2 regions of the Tessaracoccus sp. ZS01 genome follow, and region 1 is predicted to be linked to the other one. Evidence: riboswitches for the same ligand, from Rfam matches in the RefSeq annotation. Region 1 holds a riboswitch; the other holds the start of a gene.
The links. Region 1 has a riboswitch for FMN ahead of ribD (bifunctional diaminohydroxyphosphoribosylaminopyrimidine deaminase/5-amino-6-(5-phosphoribosylamino)uracil reductase RibD). Riboswitches for the same ligand answer to the same signal wherever they lie in the genome.
Positions count from the first base shown of each region.

Region 1 (7,801 bases):
TGATCGGCCAACGCGTAACCGACGACCTTCTTGCTGAAGCAGTCCAGCACCGTCGCCAGATACACCCAGCCCTCCCATGTCGGAATGTAGGTGATGTCACCGACAAGCTTCACCCCAGGCTCGCACGCGGTGAAGTCCCGCTGCAGCAGGTCCGGCAGCCCGCCGGTGACCGCCGGCACCGTGGTCCTGGGCACCCTCGGCCTCGGCTGGCACGACACCAAACCACGCTCACGCATCAGCGTCCGCACGGTCTTCGGGTCACAAGGCCTGCCCGCCTCGAGCAGGGCAGCGTGGACCCTGCGGTGACCGTAGGTGCCGTCCGAGTCGGCGAAGATCGCCTCGATCACATCACCGAGCTGGGCACGCCACCGCTCGGTCGCCGACGGGTCACGATCGCGCCACTCGTAGTACCCCGACCTCGACACCTTCGCCCACCGGCACATCGACCGGATCGGATACCCGCCCTCTTCGCTGTTGATGAATGCATACTTCGCGTTCACCGGAACTCCTTCGCGAAGAAGGCCGCCGCTTTTCCCAGGAACTCCTTCTCCATCCGGAGTTCGCGGTTCTCCTTGCGGAGTCGCTCCAATTCTGCACGCTCCGGCTCCGACAATCCTGGCTCGTCGACAGGACTCGACTTCTTGTACCTGTTCACCCACACCCGCAATGTCTCCGTTCCCACACCCAACTCGCGGGCAACATCGGCGATCGGCCGTGACGATTCAAGAACCAGACGGACCGCCTGCTCCCGAAACTCAGGGCTGAACTTCCTACGCGTCATTAGTAATCCATTCCATTCCTCCCGATACCCTACCAATCGGGTCCATGGTCCGGAATCAATCCCTCAGCTCAGTTTATCCCACGCGGGATCATGCTGTTCAGGATGTGACAAGATATATCGAGTTGCGTTACAATCAGAAAAGGTTGCACTCGGGTCTGGAGTATTCAACCCCGAATCGGGTCGAGGCGGCCTGGTACGAGGCCCAACAAGCAGCGTGAAATCATGTTTGGAACCGGTCCGAAATTCGTCCCACCGCTCAGACATGAATCGCGTCGATGAACACCACCGGATACACCGGGTCCAGTGGTCGGTTCTGCCACTCGCCCATCGAGTCCAGGACCTTGTCGGTGATCGTCGAGATCGTGGTCTTCGACACCTCAGAGCCATAAACATCGGCCAGATGCGCCGCGATGTCGCCATGGGTCAGCCCGCGAGCCGACAGCGACAACACCACGTCCTCGATCGCCCCCAAACGCCGTTGCCGCTTCGCCACCACGACCGGCTCAAACGACCCGGCCCGATCCCGAGGCACAGCGATCTCGACCGGGCCGGCCTTCGTCAGCACCGTCTTCGACCGCGTCCCGTTACGAGCGTTGTCGCTGCCCTCGACCCGCTCGTGCTTGTCATAGCCCAGATGCGCGGTCATCTCGCCCTCCAGGGCCGACTCCAGGACCAGCTTGGTCAGCTGAGCCAGCAGCCCGCCCTCGCCCTCCACGGACAGCCCCAGCCGCTGCGCGTCGCCCACGAGCTGCGCCACCAAATCCTTGTCCACCAGCGGGGGCGTTCCCGTCGCCGTCACCTGGTCCTCGACCTCCATCACGACCGCCTCAGCGACCGGCTCAACCTGCATCCTCATCGGGTACCTCCTACATCGGAGTTACACCGGAAAACGTACAGTCCCCTTTTCACCGTCGAAAGTGTTCAGTTTTCAAGCGTTGCCGACAGAGACGCGTGGAGTTCGCTACGCTTTGCCGCAAGAACGTGCTCCGGGGTCGGTGAAACTCCGAACCGGCGGTGATAGTCCGCGACCCGGCGGCTCCTTGTGAGCCAATGGTTGAACCGGTGGGATTCCGGTACCGACGGTTAAAGTCCGGATGGGAGGCGCACGCGGTTCGTGGCATTGCCGCGCGCCGACGCTCCTGCGTTGGCGGGTCCGGCTTCGCTGCGCGCTGGCATGTCCCTGCCCCGGAGTCGTCACACGAGACGACGGAGGGGCAGATGAGTCCGACCATCCTGGAAGACCGGCGATCAGCCGATGCGACCACAAGCGCGCACGAGAGCGCCATGGACCGTGCCCTCATGCTCGCCGCCCGGTCCCCGCGGGCCGACCCGAACCCACGCGTCGGCTGCGTCCTGGTCGACGATGACGGCCGGATCGTGGGCGAGGGCTGGCACCATGGCGCCGGAACGCCGCACGCCGAGGTTGAGGCGCTCAGCGGCGCCGGTCCGGACGCCGCGGGCGCCACTGCGTACGTGACCTTGGAGCCCTGCAACCACCATGGCCGCACCGGTCCCTGCGCCGAGGCGCTGCTGCGCGCCGGCGTCCGTCGCGTGGTGTACGCCCAGGCCGACCCGAATCCGCCCGCGTCCGGCGGCGCGGCCACGCTGGCCGCGGGTGGAGTGGAGGTGCTGGGCGGCGTCCGGGCAGCGGAAGCGGCCCTCCTCAATGAGGCCTGGACGTTCTCGGTGACGCACGGGCGTCCTTTCGTCACCTGGAAGGTTGCGGGCACCCTGGACGGCCGGACCGCCGCCGCGGACGGCACGTCGGCGTGGATCACGGGCCAGCCCGCCCGGCTCGACGTCCATCGGTTGCGGTCCCGCTGCGGGGCGATTGTCGTCGGGACGGGGACGGTGCTGGCCGACGATCCCCGCCTCACCGTCCGCCGCCCCGACGGCACGGAAGCGCCCCGGCAACCCGTCCGGGTGGTCGTCGGACGTCGCCCGATCCCCGCTGACGCCCGTGTCCTGTCGCCAGACGCGTCCACGCTGCTGCTCGCCGACGACCCGGCAGGTGTCCTGGCACGCCTGCAGGAAGCCGGTGTCCGTCATGTCTGGCTGGAGGGTGGGGCCACCCTCGCCGCGGCGTTCCTCACCGCCGGCCTGGTCGACGAGATCGTCGCCTACCTCGCGCCCGTCCTGGTGGGTTCCGGCTCCCCGCTGGTCGGCGACCTCGGCGTCGCCACCCTCGCGGACGCCCACCGGTACGCCCTGGTCGATGTGCGTCGTCTGGGCGACGACGTCCGGCTCACCCTCCGCCCCCTCCCCGATCTTTCAGAACCCCAACCGAACTCTGGCAAGGAGTGATCATGTTCACCGGCATCATCGAAGAACTGGGCGAGGTCGTCGAGATCCGCCACCTGGAGGACTCCGCCGTCGTGACCGTCCGCGGTCCGCTCGTCACCTCCGACGCCACCCACGGCAGCTCGATCGCCGTCAACGGTGTCTGCCTCACCGTGACCGGCCTGGACGGGGACCTGTTCATGGTCGACGTCATGGCCGAGTCACTCCGGCGAACATCGCTGGGCGGCCTCACCCCGGGGGACCGGGTCAACCTGGAGCGGGCGATGGGGTCCGACGGCCGGTTCGGCGGGCACATCGTGCAGGGACACGTCGACGGAACGGGCCGCATCCTGTCCCGTACGCCGGGCGAGCAGTGGGAGGTGGTCGAGATCTCCTGCCCAGCCGAGGTGCAGCGCTACCTGGTCGAGAAGGGCTCGGTCACCGTCGACGGCGTGTCCCTGACCGTGTTCGACATCCGGCCGGACCGGTTCACGGTCTCGCTGATCCCGACCACGCTCGAGCTGACGACCCTCGGTCCCGCCGCTGTCGGGGCGGTCGTCAACCTCGAGGCGGACATCCTCGGCAAGTACATCGTCGCCCACCTCGAGCGTCTCGAACTTGGCGCCCTGCGGGAGACCATCCATGCCTGAGTTCGCCACCATTCCCGCAGCCCTGGACGCGCTGCGCGCCGGCCGTCCGGTCCTGGTCCTCGACGACGCCGACCGGGAGAACGAGGGGGACGCCATCTTGGCGGCCTCGACGGCGTCCGCCGAATGGGTCGGGTGGATGGTGCGGCACACATCGGGCTACCTGTGCGCCCCCCTGCCCGTCGACTGGGCCGACCGTCTGGGCCTGCCCCTCATGGTTCCCGACAGCGCCGACCCGTTGCGGACCGCGTACACCGTCAGCGTGGACGCGGCGTCCGGGGTCACGACCGGGATCTCGGCGGCGGACCGGGCCACCACGCTCCGCGTCCTCGGCAACCCGGACGCCGCGGCGTCCGACCTGATCCGGCCCGGGCACGTCCTGCCACTGCGCGCCCGGCCCGGCGGGGTCTTCGAACGGCAGGGGCACACCGAGGCGACCGTCGACCTGTGCCGGCTGGCCGGCCTGCCGCCCGTGGGCGTGATCGGTGAACTCGTCCACGATGCGGGTGAGGTGATGCGGACGCCCGACGTCGTCGCCCTCGGCGCGGCCGAGTGCCTGCCCGTCATCACGATCGCGGACCTGGTCGCCTGGCGCGACCTGTACGACCGCGTCACGCTGGCCGCCGTAACGACGCTGCCCACCGCCCACGGGACGTTCGCGTTGCACGGCTACCGGGACCGGCGCACCGGCGCCGAACACCTCGCCTTGATCAGCCCACGCGGCCTCACCACCGATGGCGCGGCACCGCTCGTCCGCCTCCACTCCGAATGTCTCACTGGGGACGCGTTCGGTTCCCGCCGCTGCGACTGCGGCCGCCAACTCGACGAGTCCCTCGCCGTCATTGCCCGTCAGGGGGGTGTCGTGATCTACCTGCGAGGTCACGAGGGGCGCGGCGTGGGGCTGCTCGCGAAGCTGTCGGCGTACGCCCTCCAGGACGTCGGCGCGGACACCGTCGACGCCCAAACCCTGCTGGGCCTACCGGTCGACGCCCGCGAATACGGCGCCGCCGCCGCCATCCTGACCGCCCAAGGGGTGGTCCGGGCCGAACTGCTCACCAACAACCCGGCCAAGGCCGACGGCCTGCGCACGGCGGGGATCGACATCACCGGCCTCCGTCCGCTCATCGTGGAGCCCAACCCCGACAACGTGCACTACCTGTCCACCAAGCGCGAGCGGATGGGCCACCGCCTACCCACCGCGTCCACCCTCGTCCAGGAGGCCTGATGGCTGGCTCCGGCACCCCCCACCTCACCGTCGACGGCCGCGGCCGACGCATCACCGTCGTCGCCTCGTCCTGGCACGACCTCGTCATGAACTCTCTCGTCACCAACGCAGTTACCACGCTGGAACGGGCCGGCGCGACCGTCACGGTGGTCCGCGTCCCGGGCACGTTCGAGCTGCCGGTCGCCTGTGCCCGCCTGGCCCACCACTTCGACGGGCTGGTCGCGCTCGGTGTCGTCATCCGGGGCGGGACACCCCACTTCGACTACGTCTGCGCAGGCGCCACCCACGGCATCGTCGACGTGATGACCCGCACTGGAACGCCCGTCGGTTTCGGTGTCCTCACGTGTGACACCGAGCAGCAGGCGCTCGACAGGGCTGGGCTTCCCGGATCACCGGAGGACAAGGGACGCGAGGCGGCCGAGGCCGTCCTGGCCACCCTCTCTGCGCTGACCGCCGCGGTGCCCTGATCCTCCTACCATTGCAAGCGCCCGGACACCCGGAATGGCCGCCGCCGGTGAGCCGTTCGATCGTCTGCGCGTGTCACCACGTTCAAGGCGTGCGTGGCAGCTGGGCGACGTCCCTCACCTCTCCGATTGCTCGCTCGACGACGTCCTCGAGGATCGCGGCACCGATCGTTTCCTCACCGTCGACGACGAGCGCGAAGTGGGTGCCGCCCGCCTGCATGGCGGCCACGGCGGCCTCCAGGGGGGCGTCCTTCGCGATGGTCGCCAGCGGGCGGAGAAATGGACCGCCCGGCGCCACCCCGGCCGAACCCGCCACCAGTGGGGTCGTCGTCGACCGCACGCCGCACCCTGTCCCTGTCATCAAGGGTGGTGGCGACGTCTGGTCCGCCGACGTGGACGTCCGACTCTGGATTCGGCGGACAGGGACGATCCGTAGCGCCAGTCTCCTGGTGGCTTCGCGGCGCCCCTGTCCGCGAGGAGGAGCCGGAGCCCGTTAGGACGGATGTCGTGTTCGCTCGCCGCCGCCAGGAGGACGCCCATGAACCCCGAGCCACACCACCATGTCACCGGGACAGGATTGTGGCTCCAGGAGGCCGACGTCCACGGCGTCCTGCGCCGACGCGGGGCAAGTCGTACACCGAGATCGCCGAGACTGTGGGAGGTGTGACATGGAGGCCGTCGCTGTCACGTGCGTGGTTGCCCGAGGGCTCGTGGACGCCTTGGAGGCACTCCTCTTGAGCCTGCCTGGTCGGCGCCGCTCTGCTGGCAGCGTTGCGGTGAACGCCGGGTGGGTTGGGGCTGCGACGCTTGGCGGTCGTCGGCCTATGCTGAAGGCAGTCTTGGACGCGAGGTCCGCGCGGCCTTGGCTCCGGTGCTATTCCCCACGTATTCCCCACGACAAGGTGACGAAGTAGCAATCAACCCACATAAGACCTTGTCAGGGGGCCATTATCGGCTGACAGAAGAGAGCTTCAACTCCTCTCTCGCGCACAAAAGTGCCTCTGACTAGGGCAAATACAGGGAATCGGCGAGAGGTGAGAACCTCTCGCCGATTCTCTGTCTCTGGGTGCTGGTTCGCCTTTGGCGACGGGTGACACCGGGGGACGCGGTTCCCGATTGCCGTCGAGGACAGGCTTCTTGCCTGGTTGGGGGGGATCATCATTCCCCACGGGTTCCCCATGGGGAATGATGATCCCGGGCCTCAAGGAGGTGACTGACTTTCGGCCAGACTCTGGGTCGTGTGGGCCGCGATGGGCGAGACTGGACCGAGAGGACTGGAGGCGGGCGCAACGTGAGGGCCTGGCCGCGGTGGACTCCTCTGGAGCTCTCCGGATGACCGGCATGTCCGCATCGATGCCGGTGATGCCCTCCATCTGGACGGTCTCCGCTGCGGCCAACGGGCACACGATCCGCGCTGGCTGCACCAGCCCGGCCTCAGTCGCGTCCGATGCTGATGACCACGCCCCTGCCACGATCCACGGCCTTGACGCTCTCGATAAGCACCAGCAGTCCGACACCGGCGGCCGCTGCGATCAGCAGATCGACCGCGCCCAGCGGCTCCAGCCGCAGGAGCACACCCAGCGGCGTGTAGAGCGCTACCAACTGCAGTGCCAGCACCAGTGCGGCGATCCACAGCAGCAACGGGTTGGAACGCCAGCCGATCGTGGTGAGCGAGTCGTGGTGGGACCGGGTGGCGAAGGCCTGCCCGATCTGCAGGAACGCAAGGGTGGTGAACAGCATCGACTGCCACGCCGGGTTGCCGGTTTCGTGGTACCAGAAGCCGATTCCCAGCGCCACGACGCCGATGACCAGGCCGACCCACACCGTCCGACGGCCCAGACCACCCGTCCAGAGACTCCCGCCGGGCACGTGGGGCGGCCTGCGCATCACGGTGGACTCAGCGGGCTCCTTGCCCATCGCGAGGCCGAGCAGGCCGTCGGTCATGAGGTTGAGCCAAAGCAGCTGCAGCGGGAGCAGGGCCACAGCCGCCGTGGCATCGAATGGGAGGAAGAGGAACGGGATGGGCCAGCCGACCATGACGATGATCTTGCCGAGGTTGCCGGCCACGGCGAACGAGACGAACCGGCGAAGGTTGTCATAGATGACCCTGCCCTCCTCGACGGCGGCGATGATGGTGGCGAAGTTGTCGTCGCGCAGCACCATGTCCGAGGCCTCCTTCGAGACGTCGGTGCCGGTGATGCCCATGGCCACGCCGATGTCGGACTTCTTCAGCGCGGGTGCGTCGTTGACGCCGTCGCCCGTCATGGCCACGATCTGGCCATGACGCTGCAGCGAATCGACCAGGCGGAGCTTGTGCTCTGGCGAGACGCGGGCGAACACGCTCACAGTCCTGGTGGCGAGATCGAACTCCTCGGCGTCAAGGCGGTCCAGCTCGACGCCTGTC
Region 1 covers NZ_PQFE01000010.1:62-7,862, forward strand. The annotation lists partial or broken gene C3E87_RS09960 (IS3 family transposase) at 1-500, opposite strand, end outside; gene C3E87_RS09965 (transposase) at 497-781, opposite strand; gene C3E87_RS09970 (transposase) at 1,038-1,598, opposite strand; FMN riboswitch at 1,760-1,891, shown strand; gene ribD (bifunctional diaminohydroxyphosphoribosylaminopyrimidine deaminase/5-amino-6-(5-phosphoribosylamino)uracil reductase RibD) at 2,000-3,085, shown strand; gene C3E87_RS09980 (riboflavin synthase) at 3,088-3,711, shown strand; gene ribB (3,4-dihydroxy-2-butanone-4-phosphate synthase) at 3,704-4,933, shown strand; gene ribH (6,7-dimethyl-8-ribityllumazine synthase) at 4,933-5,400, shown strand; gene C3E87_RS09995 (hypothetical protein) at 5,483-5,737, opposite strand; gene C3E87_RS10000 (cation-translocating P-type ATPase) at 6,832-7,801, opposite strand, start outside.

Region 2 (7,801 bases), on a different contig from region 1:
GCTCTGCACGACCAAGCCGTCGCCGGGCCAGCCACGCGGTGGGCCGCACAGGCCCGCCCCGGCCAAGCGATGCGGCTCGTGGGGCCGGTGCGCACGTTTGACGGCGAAGTGGGCGGCCGCGAGTTCCAGGCGGCGCATGTGGGCCGGGAGCAACTCCTCCTCGTGGCCGACCACTGTGCCCTCCCCGCGCTGGAGAGGATCCTCGCCGAGTTGCCGCCCCACGCCACAGGGGTGGCGGTGATCGAATGCCCCTCCCCAGCCGACCGTCTGGAACTGCCGCGTCCAGAAGGCATCGAGGTTCGCTGGCTGCACGGTGCGCGGGGCTCCATCCCCGTGATCGCTGAACTCGAGGACTGGGGACGGGATGGGACCACCCCCGACGGCGGCGACCACGAGGCCGACAACCCGGACGTCTTCTGGGAGGTTCAGGAGGCCGAGGTGTCCTGCGCGTGGGTGGCGGCGGAGGCATCCGTGGCCCGCGACGTGCGCCGGTTCGTGGTGGGCGAAAAGGGCCTCGACAAGCGCAGCGTGGCCTTCATGGGGTACTGGCGCCGCGGTCGCTCGGAGTCCTGACCCCCGTTGAAGGACCCACCCCCCCGGCCGTAGGCTGGGACCCATGCGTGCAATGGTGGTCCGTGAATCAGGCTCTGCGATCGAAGAGGTGGGCGAGGAGTTCCTCGATGGGAGCGGCGGGATCGTCGTCGACGTGAAGTTCTCGGATCTCAACTACAAGGATGCGCTCGCGGTCACCGGCCGCCCCGGGGTGGTGCGCAAGCACCCGCTCGTCGCCGGTATCGACCTGGTCGGCCGCGTCGCCGAGTCAGACGACGAGCGGTTCTCCCCTGGCGACTGGATCATGCTCAACGGCGCCGGCCTCTCCGAGACCGAGCACGGTGGCTACGCCACGCGGGCGAGGATCAGCGGCGAGTACGCCGTCGGCCTCCCCGAGGACCTCTCCCCCGAACGGGCTGCGGCGCTCGGCACCGCCGGCTACACCGCCGCCCTGGCCGTGCTGCGGATCCTGGGCGAGAACATCATGCCCGACGACGGCCCGGTGCTGGTCACCGGCGCAACCGGCGGCGTCGGCTCCATCGCCACCCAACTGCTCTCCAACGCCGGCTATGTCGTCTACGCGACCACCGGCAGGGCGGAGCAGCTGGGCGACTACCTGCGCAGCATCGGCGCCGACGAGGTCATCGACCGCGCCACCCTCAGCGAGCCGGGCCGCCCGCTCCAGAAGGCCACCTACTCCGCCGTGGTGGACTCCGTGGGCGGGCAGACGCTGGCCAACGCCATCGCCCAAACCAAGAAGGGCGGCGTGGTGGCGGCCTGCGGCCTGGCGGGTTCGCATGACCTGCCCACCACCGTGATGCCGTTCATCCTGCGGGGCGTCACCCTCGCGGGCATCGACTCCGTGTGGGCCAGCCTTGACGACCGGGCCGACGCGTGGCGCATCCTCGCCCGCGGGCTCCACCTGGACATGCTCGACGCGATCACGGAGCGGGTGGACCTCGACGGCGTGCGCGCAGCCGCGGAAGAGATGATGGCCGGCCAGCGCCACGGCCGCACGCTCGTCACCATCTGACCGGACTGTTCATCGGGCCTTTTCCTTCTTTGGATTGTTTCCAGAAAAGGCGCTAGGGTTCGTGTCATGCACGATTGGCCCACCTCGCTCAAGGACGCCGGCATGCGCGTCACAGCGGGCCGCGTCGCCGTCCTGACCGCCCTGGCAGACCACCCGCACATGCGGGTCGGCGACCTGACGGAGGCGGTGCGGGAACGCACAGGCAGCGCGTCCGTCCAGGCGGTCTACGACAACCTCGCCGTCCTCCACTCCCACGGCCTCATCAGGCGCGTGGAGCCCGCAGGACAACCGCCGCGCTACGAGTTGGAGAACGGCGACAACCACCATCACCTGATGTGCCGCAGCTGCGGAGACATGCGTGATGTCCCGTGCGCCGTCGGCGCCGCCCCGTGTCTTTCCGCAGCGGACGACCACGGTTTCGTCATCGACGAGGCCGAGGTCATCTACTGGGGAACCTGTGCGAACTGCAACGAAAGGAAACAATGACCCACTTCTCCGGCGAGTACCAGCCCACCGGCCCTTCGACCCGCTTGAACGGCGCCCCCGCCGAGTCGGATGCCCACTCACTGACCGTCGGCAACGACGGCCCGATCGTCCTGCACGACGTCCACCTGGTCGAGCAGCTCGCCCACTTCAACCGCGAGCGGGTGGCGGAGCGCAGCCCCCACGCCAAGGGCTCGGGCGCCTTCGGCACCTTCACCGTCACCCAGGACGTCACCAAATACACCAAGGCTGCCCCGTTCCAGCCCGGCGCCGAGACCCGCATGCTGACGCGCTTCTCCACGGTCGCCGGAGAGCAGGGCTCCCCGGACACCTGGCGCGACGTGCGCGGCTTCTCCGTGCGCTTCTACTCCACCGCCGGCAACCTCGACATCGTGGGCAACAACACCCCGGTGTTCTTCGTCAAGGATCCGCTGAAGTTCCCCAACTTCATCCGTTCGCAGAAGCGCCACCCCGCCACCGGCCTGCGCAACACGAACATGCAGTGGGACTTCTGGACCAACTCGCCGGAGACCGCCCACCAGGTCACCTACCTCATGGGCGACCGGGGCCTGCCGGCCACCTGGCGCCACATGCACGGCTTCTCCTCCCACACCTACATGTGGGTCAACGGCGAGGGCGAGAAGTTCTGGGTGAAGTACCACTGGCGCAGCAACCAGGGTGAGAAGAACCTCACCAACGACGAGGCCCAGCGGCTGGCCGGCGAGAACGCCGACTTCCACCGTGCCGACCTCTTCGACGCCATCAGGCGCGGCGAGTTCCCGTCGTGGACGTTGCACATGCAGGTCATGCCGTACGAGGAGGCCAAGACCTACCGCTTCAATCCGTTCGACCTCACCAAGATCTGGTCCCACAAGGACTACCCGCTGATCGAGGTCGGCGTCATGGAGCTCAACGAGAACCCGGTCAACTTCTACGCGCAGATCGAGCAGGCAGCGTTCTCACCGTCGAACTTCATCCCGGGCACCGGCATCTCGCCGGACAAGATGCTCACCGCCCGCGTGTTCGCCTACCCGGACGCCCAGCGCGCCCGCATCGGCTCGAACTTCCACCAGCTCCCGGTGAACCAGCCCATCACGCAGACGAACAACTTCGCCGAGCAGGGCCACATGCAGTACCTGCACACGGGCGCGGCCCCGGTCCACACCTTCAACAGCTACGGGCGTCCGTACTCGGACGCCGAGGTTGTCGATGAGGCGGGCTGGGAGGCTGACGGCTCGCTCGTGCGCGCCGCCGTCACCCGGCACGCGGAGGACGACGACTTCGGCCAGGCGGGCACGCTGGTCCGCGAGGTCTACGACGACGCTCAGCGTGAGCGCTTCGTGGAGACCGTCGCCGGTGGCCTCTCCCAGTGCGAGCAGCAGGTCCAGGAGCGCGGCTTCTGGTACTGGAAGCAGGTCGACGAGAACATCGGCCAGCGCATCGAGAACAAGGTCCGCGGCCTCTCGACCATCGAGGACGAGGATTCAGTGGCCTGATCCAGGCCACTGACGGGGGGCGGGCTGCTGGCGGGCGGCCCGCCCCTCTTTCCGTGCCACCTTGCTGCCGCTTTTGCGCAACCCATAGGACGAACCGCTCAGAGGACGTCGAGGTACGCCTCTGCAGGTGCTGCCTCGATGACACCGGCCTGGGTGAGAAACTCGCCCATCCGGGCGAAGGCCGCGGTGTCGACGGCGACGCTGACCTTACCGTCGCGCTTCCACAGCTCGGCGGTGGCGGCCAGCACCTTCTCGGCGGTGGCCCGCTGCTCCGGCTCAGCCATCGCCGGGATGTGCTCCGCCGTGGCGTCCAGTGCGGCCTGCGGGTCTGCCACGACGGCCTCTTCGGCCTCCTTCATGCCGAGCGCCACGGCACGCAGGATGTCCTCGGACACCTTCGTGCCGGGCGCGATCAGGCTGGGCCCGACCAGCAGCGCCTCGCCGGGTTCGAAGACGGGGATGGAGACCGACGCGATGTTCTGGTTCTCCAGTTGGACGCCCTCGTTGTTGATGAAGCCCATGGCGAAGTCCACCTGCTTGGCGGCCAGCGCAGAGAGCGTCGTGAAGCCGATGTCGACGAGCGTGACCTCGTTCTCCGTGAGGCCGGCCTGGTGGATCGCGCAGAGCGCCGCGTAGTAGCTGGAGCCGAAGTGACCCGGGATGCCCAGCGTGGCCCCGTTGAGTACGTCCAGGCCCGGGTCGGCCCCGAGCGTGGCGGGGTCGCCGCCCATCACCCGCAGCGGGTAGGTCTGGTACGAGGTGGCGAAGGTCCGCAGGTCGTTGCCGCCGGCGTTGGCCACCATCGCCTCATCGGCGGACGCGAAGACGATGTCCTCCTTGCCGCCCAGCACGGCACCCCACAGGTCTTCCTGCTGGCCGTGGTGACGCAGCGTCACGTCCAGGCCGTGCTTCTTGAACAAACCCTCCCTCACGCCGAGGTAGAACGCGCTGAACTGCACGTTCGGGATGTAGGTGAGCCCGACGGTGAGCTTCCCGTCCCCCGCCGCCTCCGGTTGCCGGCTACCACAGGCGGTGAGGGTGGCCCCCGCTCCCACGGCGAGGCCACCCAGCAGCATGCTGCGTCGACTGATCATGTTGTTTCTCCTTGTAGGCGCGCCACTGCCGCTCGCTCCAGAAGCTGGACGAACGCGTACAGGGCCATGGCTGAGAGGCTGATCCAGGCGACCACGGCGAAGACGCCGGCGGTGTCTGCAGCCTCTCGGGACAACGTGAGCAGGGTGCCCAGACCGGCGCCGCCCATGACGAGTTCGCCGACGACCGCACCGGTCATGGCGAGCACCACACCGCCGCGCACGCCGGCCAGCACCGACGGGGCCGCCATGGGCCCCTCGATGTGGATCAGGCGTTGCCAGGCGCTGGCACCGTCGAGAAGGGCGTTCTCCACCACACGCATGTCGAGGGACCGGAATCCGACGATGGTGGTGGTCACCATGGGGAAGAAGGCGACGATCGCACAGAGCACCGCAATGGGGATGGTTCCGTAGCCGATCCAGAGCACCAGCAGCGGCGCCGTCGCTACGAGCGGCACTGTCTGCGTGATGGCGACGACGGGCTCCATCACCGCTGCGAGCAGCCGGGAATGGGTGATGACGATTCCCAACGGGATCGCGACAAGGACGGCGAAGGCGACACCCAGGAGGGCCGCGATCAGCGTCGGCGACAGATAGCGCCACGCGATCCCCAGCTGCGCCTGCGAGACCATGCGGGCGACGACGTCGCCAGGGCCGGGCAGGTAGAGCGGTTCGATCAGGCCGGCGCCGGTCACCGCCCACCACACGCCCACCGCGAGGATGAGCGCAATGGTGGCAGGGATCCAGCGGCCGGCGGTGGGCCTGGTGCGTGCGGGGTAGGCGGACCAGAGCCCGAGGTGCGCAAGCCTGCGCGCCCTACGTCGCTCATCGGTGGTCATCTGCCCCGTCACTCCTTGTCCAGGCCCGGGGCACGCGTCGACAGTATGACCCGAGCAGACCCTCGACACCTCGCTGGATCGCGAGACGTCAGGGCGCATCAAGCACGCCGTCGGCGACGAGTTCCTCCCATCCAGACTTTAACTGTCGGTCTCGGAATTTCACCGAGTCAGCCCTTCTGGAGAACCAGAAGAGGTCGCGGACTGTCACCGCCGGTTCGGACTTACACCGACCCCGGAACACGTTTGCCGTCAACATTAGCACTGCGGCGCCGGAGTGCGCGTTTCCGCCCTCTCAGTAGGCGACCGTGAACCGCTGGCGACGGTGCGCCGGGCGCTCGATCTCGTCGACGAAGGCCTGGGCGTAGTCCTCGCCCGAAATGAACGAATTGCCCTCGTCATCGGTCAGCAGCACGTCGTCGCCAAGGCGGAAACTGCCCACCCGCTCGCCCGGCGCGAAGGCTCCGAAGCCACCGGCGGGGCTGAGGAAGAACCAGTCGAGCGACGCGTCGCTGGCGCGCAGGTCCTCCAGCAGCCCGGCCATCTCGGTGGCCTCCGGCTTGAGCCAGTCCGGGAAGCCTTCCGTGTCGACGAGGCGGGGGCCGCCTGGGGCGACCTCCAGCGACGCGGCGCCTCCGACGACGGCCAGCCGGGCGCCTGCCGCGCGGGCCTCCTCGGCGATCGTCGCCATGACCTCCCGCAGGTGGCCCTCAAGTTCACCGCGCGGCGACAGGGCCGTCACCACCACGTCAGCGCCGGCGACGAGTTCGCGGAGCGCGCTGCGGTCCGAGACGTCACAGGTGCGGTACGTCACTGCGCCGGCCTTTTCGTCGGGGAGATGACGGGAGGCCGCGGTGACCTCGTGGCCGCGGGACGAGGCCTCGCGGACGATGTTGCTGCCGGCGTAGCCGGTGCCGCCGATGATCACGATGCGTGCCATGGTGCAGTCCTTTCTCCGGGGCCTCTGGTAGCTGCCCATTGGGGCAAACCTAGTCCTGCCCTCCAGCCGTCAGGCCGGATCAGGCGGCCCAGAAGATCGCGTCGACGGCGTCGGCCGCGCGTCGCAGCAACCGACGGGTGTCCTCCACCAGCCTGGACGCCTCACCTGCCCGGTAGCCGAGCAAGAGGGCGATGGCCGCCAGTTCGCGTGTGTCGGACGGCAACGCGTCGCTGGCCCGCCCGCGCACCAGCATGATGGCGTCGCGCAGCATGCTGGCCCGGTGCCAGGCCTCCTGCAGCCGGGCCGCCTGGCTCTCCGGCACGATCTCCAACTCGGCCAGCGCCGCCAGTGCGTCCATCGTGGACGTGGTGCGCAGCACCGCATGCTCATGGCCGTGCTGCAGCTGCAGCAACTGCACCGTCCACTCGACGTCCGAGAGGCCGCCGGGCCCCAGCTTGAGGTGCCGGTCGCGCGGCACGCCCCTGGGGATGCGCTCGTTCTCCATCCGTGACTTCAGCTTGCGGATCTCAGAGATCTGCGCGCGGCTCAGGCCGGCCTCGGGGTAGCGGAACCAGTCGATCCCCGCGAGCACCTCCTCCGAGAGCGCCCGCTCCCCCGCGCCATGGCGGGCGCGCAGGAGCATCTGGGCCTCCCAGGTGGAGGCCCACTTGGTGTAATAGGTGAGGTACGACGACACCGTGCGCACCTGGGGGCCACCTTTGCCCTCGGGGCGGAGGTCGGTGTCGATCACCAGCGCGGGATCCGGGCCCGGCTTGCCGATGATCTCGGCGGCGCGCCGGACCAGGTCGGTCGCCCTGGCGAGTTCCTCGCCCTCCGTGCCGTCGGGAACGACGAACATGCAGTCGGCGTCGGAGGAGTAGCTCACCTCATAGCCGCCCCACCGCCCGAGCGCAATGACGCCCACCGGCGGGGCGTCGATGGTGCGGCGCGCCAACTGCAGGCCGGCCTCGACGGTGGCGGACGCGAGGTCGCTCAGCGCGCCGCCCACCGCCGCGAGGTCCGCGTGCCCCAGCACGTCACTCAGCGCGATCCGGCACAACTCGGCGCGGCGCAGCGCCCGGACAGAGGCGACCGACTGCTCAAGGTCGTCGTAACGGTTGGCGGCCCGGGTGAGGGCGGCGGTGAGTTCCTCGACGGAGCGTGGCCGCAGGTCGTCGGTGCTGGCCAGCATCTTGATGTGCTCGGGCGCCCGCTTCAGGAGGTCGACCACGTAGCGACTCGACGACGCCACCCGGGCCAGGCGTTGGGCCATGTAGCCCTCGTCGCGCAGTGCCCGCAGGTACCAGGAGGTCTTGCCGAGCGACTCCGACAGCTGGCGGAACGCGAGGAGCCCGAAGTCGGGGTTCGGC
Region 2 covers NZ_PQFE01000001.1:48,726-56,526, reverse strand. The annotation lists gene C3E87_RS00320 (siderophore-interacting protein) at 1-573, shown strand, start outside; gene C3E87_RS00315 (MDR family oxidoreductase) at 617-1,585, shown strand; gene C3E87_RS00310 (Fur family transcriptional regulator) at 1,652-2,071, shown strand; gene C3E87_RS00305 (catalase) at 2,068-3,564, shown strand; gene C3E87_RS00295 (ABC transporter substrate-binding protein) at 3,663-4,658, opposite strand; gene C3E87_RS00290 (ABC transporter permease) at 4,655-5,494, opposite strand; FMN riboswitch at 5,610-5,738, opposite strand; gene C3E87_RS00285 (NAD(P)-dependent oxidoreductase) at 5,787-6,431, opposite strand; gene C3E87_RS00280 (bifunctional [glutamine synthetase] adenylyltransferase/[glutamine synthetase]-adenylyl-L-tyrosine phosphorylase) at 6,511-7,801, opposite strand, start outside.
Region 2: it holds a riboswitch for FMN, as region 1 does, so the genes downstream of both, C3E87_RS00290 (ABC transporter permease) here and ribD (bifunctional diaminohydroxyphosphoribosylaminopyrimidine deaminase/5-amino-6-(5-phosphoribosylamino)uracil reductase RibD) in region 1, are expected to answer to the same signal.